Thermocoleostomius sinensis A174: one gene and its partner. The protein of the gene in region 2 binds, or shares a complex with, the protein of the main gene of each other region. Links are inferred from orthologs where the notes say so. Each region holds a gene or a part of one and is shown on either strand. Other genes may lie near its edges. The genes, in order: carA and carB.

Region 1 (3,097 bases), 1.3 Mb from region 2 along the record:
ACGCTTCATGGTTTCGCAAAAAGCATCTAGTTGTAAATCATTGGGATCTTTTCCAAATGGATTCTCAATTTCAATGCCGATTTCCTCAATTCCAAACAAGGTGAAGCTTATAATAACAACGATCGGAACAGTTAACCAACCGACATCCTGAACAAATTGAAACGGCAAAATTAGGCAATACACTAATAACAATTGCTTCAGATGAATTGCATAGGCCATTGGGATGGGAGTTTTCAGAATCCGTTCACAGCCGCCTAAACAATCCACCAGATCATTAATTAGCTTATTCATACTAGCTAATTGATAGCTATCTAGACATTGCTGATGATATTGCTGCTGTAGATAATCTTGAAGCCAAAGCGCAATCTCCAAAGCTGGATTATTCATCAATTTTAGCGACTGATAGCGAGAGCTAGATAACAAGGGCAATAGTTCCTCATTCACTGGTTCTTGTCGCAACTGGTTTTTGGTTGCCACAGCAAACGCCACGATGAGGTCCAGCGCGGATTTCTTCTCCATTCGGTCTTGCGGATCTTTTTCAAGTACATTAACCCAGATATGCCGAGCCAAATTACGGGAAGTGTTGATCATCATTCCCCATAACCGCCGCCCTTCCCAGAACCGCTCATAGGCTGTATTGGTGCGGAAAACAAGCAGCAAGCCCAGTACAAGGTTGAGCAGAATGCTGGCAGACGATGACAAATTGAACGATCGTCCATTTTGATTCAGCAGCACCAGCAGGGTGGCGAAGAGTCCGTAAAGTAGAGTACGAGGCAAAACCGCTGGAACAACCGAGCCGCGTAGTTGAAGGGCTAGCTGAAACCAAGTTCGTTGCTTCCAAAGCATGGGTACAGTCCTGTAGAAGGGAGGAGTAATGAGCGATGAGGACGGAATTGGACTCTTAGCAAAGCATCGAGCACACCGATCGCCAAGCTAGGTAGCTGTAGGATGCCCAGAATCGATCGCGCAGAGCCAGTCAAACTTTAACCTCGCTGGCTCAAAAAAAGAGACACGACAATGGTGTCCCTACTCAGTTGTGCCCATACCCTGCCTAAGCACAGGGGGCAGTTAGTAAACGTTAGATGGAGATTTGCTTGACGCTTAAAGCGATAGACTGGGCTGCTGTCGCTGGCGATAGTCTCGCATGGACTGAACAAACTGATTGAACAGGTAGTCAGCATCGTGGGGTCCAGGACTCGCTTCTGGATGATATTGCACTGAGAAAACAGGCAACCTCTTGTGGCGTAAGCCTGCCACTGTACGATCGTTCAAGTTCAGGTGAGTGATTTCTACCTCAGACGCGGATAGGGAATTGGCATCAATAGCAAAGCCGTGGTTTTGGCTAGTAATTTCTACTTGCTGACTCAAGCCACACGGGTGATTTAAGCCGCGATGCCCGAACTTCAGCTTAAAGGTTTCTGCACCCAACGATAAGCCCAAAATTTGATGCCCCATGCAGATACCAAACATCGGCTTCTGGCTAGACATGAGGGCACGTACCGTTTCAATGCCTTCTGTCACGGTCGCAGGATCGCCTGGCCCATTAGATAGAAAAATACCGTCGGGGTTGTACTTCAGAATTTCTTCAGGCGATGTATTGACAGGCACAACAATAATGCGGCAACCGTAGCTAGCCAAGCGGCGCAAAATGTTGCGTTTAATGCCAAAATCGATCGCCACTACCGTAAGCGGCTGTTCAGAAGTAGACACATCGAGAGTGGGACGAAATTCCCAAATTGGACTAGTTGGATCAGACCACTCATAGACTTTTTTAGTAGAAACCTGCTTGACCAAGTTAAGACCAGCCATGCTAGGGGCCTCTTGCACCTTCATCAATAGATCGGCTGGATCAAGAATTTCGGTAGAAATTGCCCCGTTCATGGCTCCACTCGATCGCAGCTTGCGCGTCAGTGTGCGCGTGTCAATGCCATAAATGCCTGGAATGCCATGCTGCTTGAGATAGTCCGGAAACGATTGTGTCGATCGCCAGTTACTCGGCTTGAAGCAAACGTTGCGAGCGATCGCTCCGGCAATTTGAGGACGCTCTGATTCTTCGTCTTCTAAATTGACGCCTGTATTCCCTAGTTCTGGATAGGTAAAAGTGACAATCTGCCCCAGATAGCTGGGATCAGTTGACACTTCCTGATACCCCGTCATACCGGTATTAAAGACCACTTCGCCGATCGTCGTTCCAGTTGCCCCAAACGACCACCCCTTAAAGACGGTGCCGTCGGCTAGGACGAGGAGAGCCGGATTTGAACTCGAAAACAGCATAGACCCCCTTTCCCGAATAAATGAGCGTTCTAATACTACGCTGGGATGGCAAGGCTCGATCGTCTCATGCAAAACGATTTGCCTTGCTGATTGCCTTGCTCATTGTAGTATGCTCACTTAAGCTGCATAGCCCAATAGGATCAGCAGCAGCAACGAGAACCCCCATAAAAATCCCGTAATAACTAGTCCGCCACTGAAGCCATATAAAATTCTAGAAACTCGGCGGCTACAAAACCATGCAATTGTTCCCACCGCCATCGCTCCTCCTGTGATTACCAGCAGTGACCATTCACCCCACAGAGTATGAAGTGGGTTACGAATCATCAGCGCTCCTAACAACCCTGCCATACCGTTCATCATAATGGCAACCCATGGATTGGCAGGATACGAGGAAATCGAGAGACTGAGGGCGGCCAATACGCCGCAAGTGACTACAATGACAGTACTCTGCTTCAGCAAGTTATCGCCGCCGAATTGAATCAGAAAATTATCTTGATACAGGCGTTGCAAGGTTGACGGACTCAGCCCCAAGGATTCTCGGATGGTCAGTATGGGTAATTTTCCGGTGCCATAGTAGTAATGCAGATCGCAGCCAAGCGGACGATCGCCATAGGTGGCTTCACAGCGGGCGGTTTCGTGAAAAATTCGGCGTTCGGCGTCACCATAGCTGACTTGCAGCGTTAAGGGAGTCCCCTCAAGTTGAATCGTACAGCGATCAATGGTTGGCGCTTGAGCACAAGTCAAGTGATGTCCAGATATTCGCACACCTTGCCCGGGTTCTCCCAGATACACGCTAGCAATTCCCCCTTGCACTAAAACGGGG
Region 2 (4,202 bases):
TGTCTTGAAACTGACGAGTCAACAGTTGGGATAAGAGCTTGATGCGGTAGCCAATGCTTTGAGGAGCTTTAGCCTGCCAGTGTGAACTGTGATGATTAAAAGACTCGTGGTTGGACAACGTAGAACTCATTGGAATAATTAAAGATTAATTTATATAGGACACACTGTGCGACTGCGCAGACTCGACATGGCACTTTAGAAAAGCCGCACATAGCGTTTATGTGAGAGTAGCTATTGTAAAAACGCTTGTAAGTGGAATGGTAAGCATCGTTATGGTTCGCGTGCTAATAATTAATTCTAATAGGCTTTCCCATTGCCACGAGGCGATCGGTACCACTATAGCGAACTTGCTGAGGCGCGAAGCAAAGCATCCTCAACCCGCAAAGGCGAGGCAATACTGAAGGCGATACAGAGAGGCGGTGCTGAGGGCAAAATTCTCTATCTTCGCAGAGGATTCGTCACAAACTTGAATCAGGCGATTCAGAACGATCGACAAAATACCCTCTAAAATAAGTTGGATTTAGACCCTGACATTGGCTTTGACCCTATGCCTCGTCGCACCGATATTCACAAAATTTTACTAATTGGTTCTGGCCCGATCGTCATTGGGCAAGCCTGTGAGTTTGACTATTCTGGCACTCAAGCGTGTAAAGCCCTGCGCGAAGAGGGATATGAAGTGGTGTTGGTGAACTCCAACCCTGCCACGATCATGACCGATCCAGAAACCGCCGATCGCACCTACATTGAACCTCTGACGCCAGAACTAGTTGAAAAAATTATTGAGTCCGAGCGCCCCAATGCGCTGTTACCAACGATGGGTGGTCAAACGGCGCTAAACTTGGCGGTGACGCTGGCAAAGACTGGTGTCCTTGAGCGGTATGGGGTCGAGCTAATTGGTGCCAAACTGCCAGCGATCGAAATGGCGGAAGATCGCAAGCTGTTTAAAGAGGCAATGGAACGGATTGGTGTGGGCGTCTGTCCCTCGGGCTTGGCAACCAGTATGGCCGAAGCTAAAGCAATCGCTCAGCAAATTGGCTCCTATCCTCTAATCATCCGTCCCGCGTTTACCTTGGGGGGAACTGGCGGCGGTATTGCCTATAACCAAGAAGAATTTGAAGAAATTTCACAGTCTGGGTTAGATGCTAGCCCCGTGTCACAAATTTTGATTGAAAAATCATTGCTGGGCTGGAAGGAATATGAGCTAGAGGTGATGCGCGATCTGGCGGATAACGTGGTCATTATTTGCTCGATCGAAAACCTTGACCCAATGGGGGTGCACACGGGCGACTCAATCACAGTCGCGCCAGCACAAACCCTGACCGACAAAGAATATCAACGCCTGCGCGATGCTTCGATCAAAATTATTCGCGAAATCGGCGTAGAAACGGGCGGTTCTAATATTCAGTTTGCGGTCAACCCCGAAACAGGCGAAGTAATTGTGATCGAGATGAACCCGCGTGTCTCGCGCAGTTCGGCGCTGGCCTCAAAAGCTACAGGCTTCCCGATTGCTAAGATGGCGGCCAAGCTGGCGGTGGGCTATACATTGGACGAAATTCCTAACGACATTACCAAGAAAACTCCGGCGAGTTTTGAACCGACGATCGATTATGTTGTCACCAAAATTCCGCGCTTTGCCTTCGAGAAATTCCCCGGTTCCCAGCCCGTGCTCACTACGCAGATGAAATCGGTGGGCGAAGCCATGGCCATCGGCCGCACCTTCCAAGAATCGTTTCAAAAAGCGCTGCGATCGCTGGAAACAGGTCGTGCTGGCTGGGGCTGCGATCGCGCCGAGAAAGTGCCGAGCTTAGAACAACTGCGGGCCGGACTGCGCACTCCTAACCCAGAGCGGATTTTCACAGTGCGCCATGCGATGCAGATGGGTATGACCAATGACGAAATCTATGAACTGACGGCGATCGATCCCTGGTTTTTAGACAAATTGCGGGAACTGCTGGAAACCGAAAAGTTTTTGAAGAAAACACCGCTAAAAAACCTGACGCGGGAGCAGCTATACGCCATTAAACAGCAAGGCTTCAGCGATCGCCAAATTGCCTATGCGACCAAAACCACCGAAGATGCGGTGCGAGCCTATCGCAAATCTCTCGGGATTATCCCTGTATATAAAACCGTCGATACCTGTGCTGCTGAGTTTGAAGCCTTGACGCCCTATTACTATTCCACGTATGAGTCGGAATACAGTTCCATTGAAGAAGGACAGGAAACAGCGGCGGTTGAATCCGAGGTGTTATCGTCCAATCGCCGCAAGGTCATGATCTTGGGCGGTGGCCCCAACCGCATTGGGCAAGGTATTGAGTTTGACTATTGCTGTTGTCATGCGTCGTTTGCGCTGCGGCAAGATGGGTTCGAAACGATTATGGTTAACTCCAACCCCGAAACGGTCTCTACCGACTATGACACCAGCGATCGGCTCTACTTTGAACCGCTGACGAAAGAAGATGTGTTGAACATCGTAGAAACCGAGCATCCCGAAGGCGTAATTATTCAATTTGGTGGACAAACGCCGCTAAAGTTGGCAGTGCCGCTGCAAGAGTTTCTCAGCCAGAATCCCGATGTGCCAACTAAAATTTGGGGTACGTCGCCCGATTCGATCGACACGGCTGAAGACCGAGAGCGATTTGAAAAAATTCTGCGCGAACTCGACATCCGCCAACCGCCCAATGGAATTGCCCGCAGCTACGATGAAGCGTTGCAGGTATCTAAACGCATCGACTATCCCGTGGTGGTGCGCCCCAGTTATGTGTTGGGGGGACGCGCAATGGAAATCGTCTATTCCGACGCCGATCTAGAGCGCTACATGACCTATGCGGTGCAGGTGGAACCCGATCACCCAATTTTGATTGACAAGTACCTAGAAAATGCGATCGAGGTAGACGTAGACGCGATTGCTGACCAGACGGGTACAGTAGTAATTGGTGGCATCATGGAACATATTGAGCAAGCGGGAATTCACTCTGGTGATTCGGCCTGTTCAATTCCCACTATCTCCTTATCTGAGGTGGCGCTGGAAACGATTCGATCGTGGACAGTCAAACTGGCCAAAGCGCTGAATGTGGTCGGCTTGATGAACATCCAGTATGCTGTACAAGGCGACCAAGTATATATTCTGGAAGCCAATCCCCGCGCTTCGCGTACTGTGCCGTTTGTCTCCAAGGCGATCGGCGTGCCTCTGGCCAAAATGGCCGTGCGTGTCATGGCGGGTGAAACCCTGAAATCGCTCGGCTTTGCCCAAGAGATCATCCCTAGCCACATTGCTGTTAAGGAGGCTGTGCTGCCTTTCTCCAAATTCCCCGGCAGCGACATCATTCTGGGTCCAGAAATGCGATCGACGGGCGAAGTCATGGGCATCGACACCGATTTTGGGAAAGCCTTTGCCAAAGCTGAACTGGGCGCTTCTCAGTTGCTACCCTCCAAAGGAACTGTGTTTGTCTCAATTAACGATCGCGATAAGGCGGCTGTCATTCCGGTTGTCAAAGATCTGATGGAGTTAGGCTTCAAAGTCGTTGCTACCGCTGGTACGCGCAAGCTTCTGCAAGAACATGGGCTAGCCGATGTGGAACTGGTGCTGAAAATGCACGAAGGTCGCCCCAATGTGGTGGATTCAATCAAGAATGAGCAAATTCAGTTAATTATCAATACCCCGATCGGGGCCGCTGCCCAAATCGACGATCGCTATATTCGTCGCAATGCCCTAGCCTACAAGGTGCCGATCGTTACGACGATTGCTGCTGCCAAAGCTACTGCGGCTGCGATTCGATCGCTTCAGTCTCAACCGCTCGATGTAAAAGCAATTCAGGACTATGTGGGGAGGTGAATTTTAGGGAGAATGGGGAATAGTGACATCTAAAGTCATCACCCATCACCATTTCCCCCTTCCCCACTAATACGATTTTTTCTTGAATCACCCATTCAGGCGAACCAAATAGACGAGGCTGGAAGCGGGGCTAGCTCGATACATTAAGTACAAGATAAGTGACGTTCATGGAATTGACCTAGCAGGGGGGCTGCTGGGTCTTTTTTTATGGGTTTTTAGGGAACTTCTACTAGTTTGACTGCATCAACACGCTTTTCGTACGGTTCCTACAACCACTTTGCGAAGTTTTCATGTTGCGTAGACTGAACTACATTAAGCCCAAACCCAGAGAATGTTAGATTGAACTAGACAAAGCTTAAATAGATGTCCG

The links.
Region 1: the proteins of carB (region 2) and carA are in contact, whole or in part, in a solved structure (PDB 1KEE), measured with the Escherichia coli proteins. The link is inferred for Thermocoleostomius sinensis A174 from one-to-one orthologs.

Annotation. Positions count from the first base shown.
Region 1 is NZ_CP113797.1:3,894,402-3,897,498, reverse strand. What follows is about bases 189-2,962. They hold carA (glutamine-hydrolyzing carbamoyl-phosphate synthase small subunit), read right to left. Parts: upstream 2,275-2,962; coding sequence 1,102-2,274; downstream 189-1,101. Other genes in these bases: OXH18_RS16905 (hypothetical protein), read right to left, coding at 2,392-2,962; OXH18_RS16915 (bestrophin family protein), read right to left, coding at 189-846. In the rest of the region: more of OXH18_RS16915, read right to left, coding at 1-188; more of OXH18_RS16905, read right to left, coding at 2,963-3,097. UniProt on the Escherichia coli protein: Small subunit of the glutamine-dependent carbamoyl phosphate synthetase (CPSase).
Region 2 is NZ_CP113797.1:2,620,048-2,624,249, reverse strand. Bases 154-4,032 are described here. They hold carB (carbamoyl-phosphate synthase large subunit), read left to right. Parts: upstream 154-547; coding sequence 548-3,832; downstream 3,833-4,032. Also shown: OXH18_RS11295 (MarR family winged helix-turn-helix transcriptional regulator), read right to left, coding at 1-130. UniProt on the Escherichia coli protein: Large subunit of the glutamine-dependent carbamoyl phosphate synthetase (CPSase).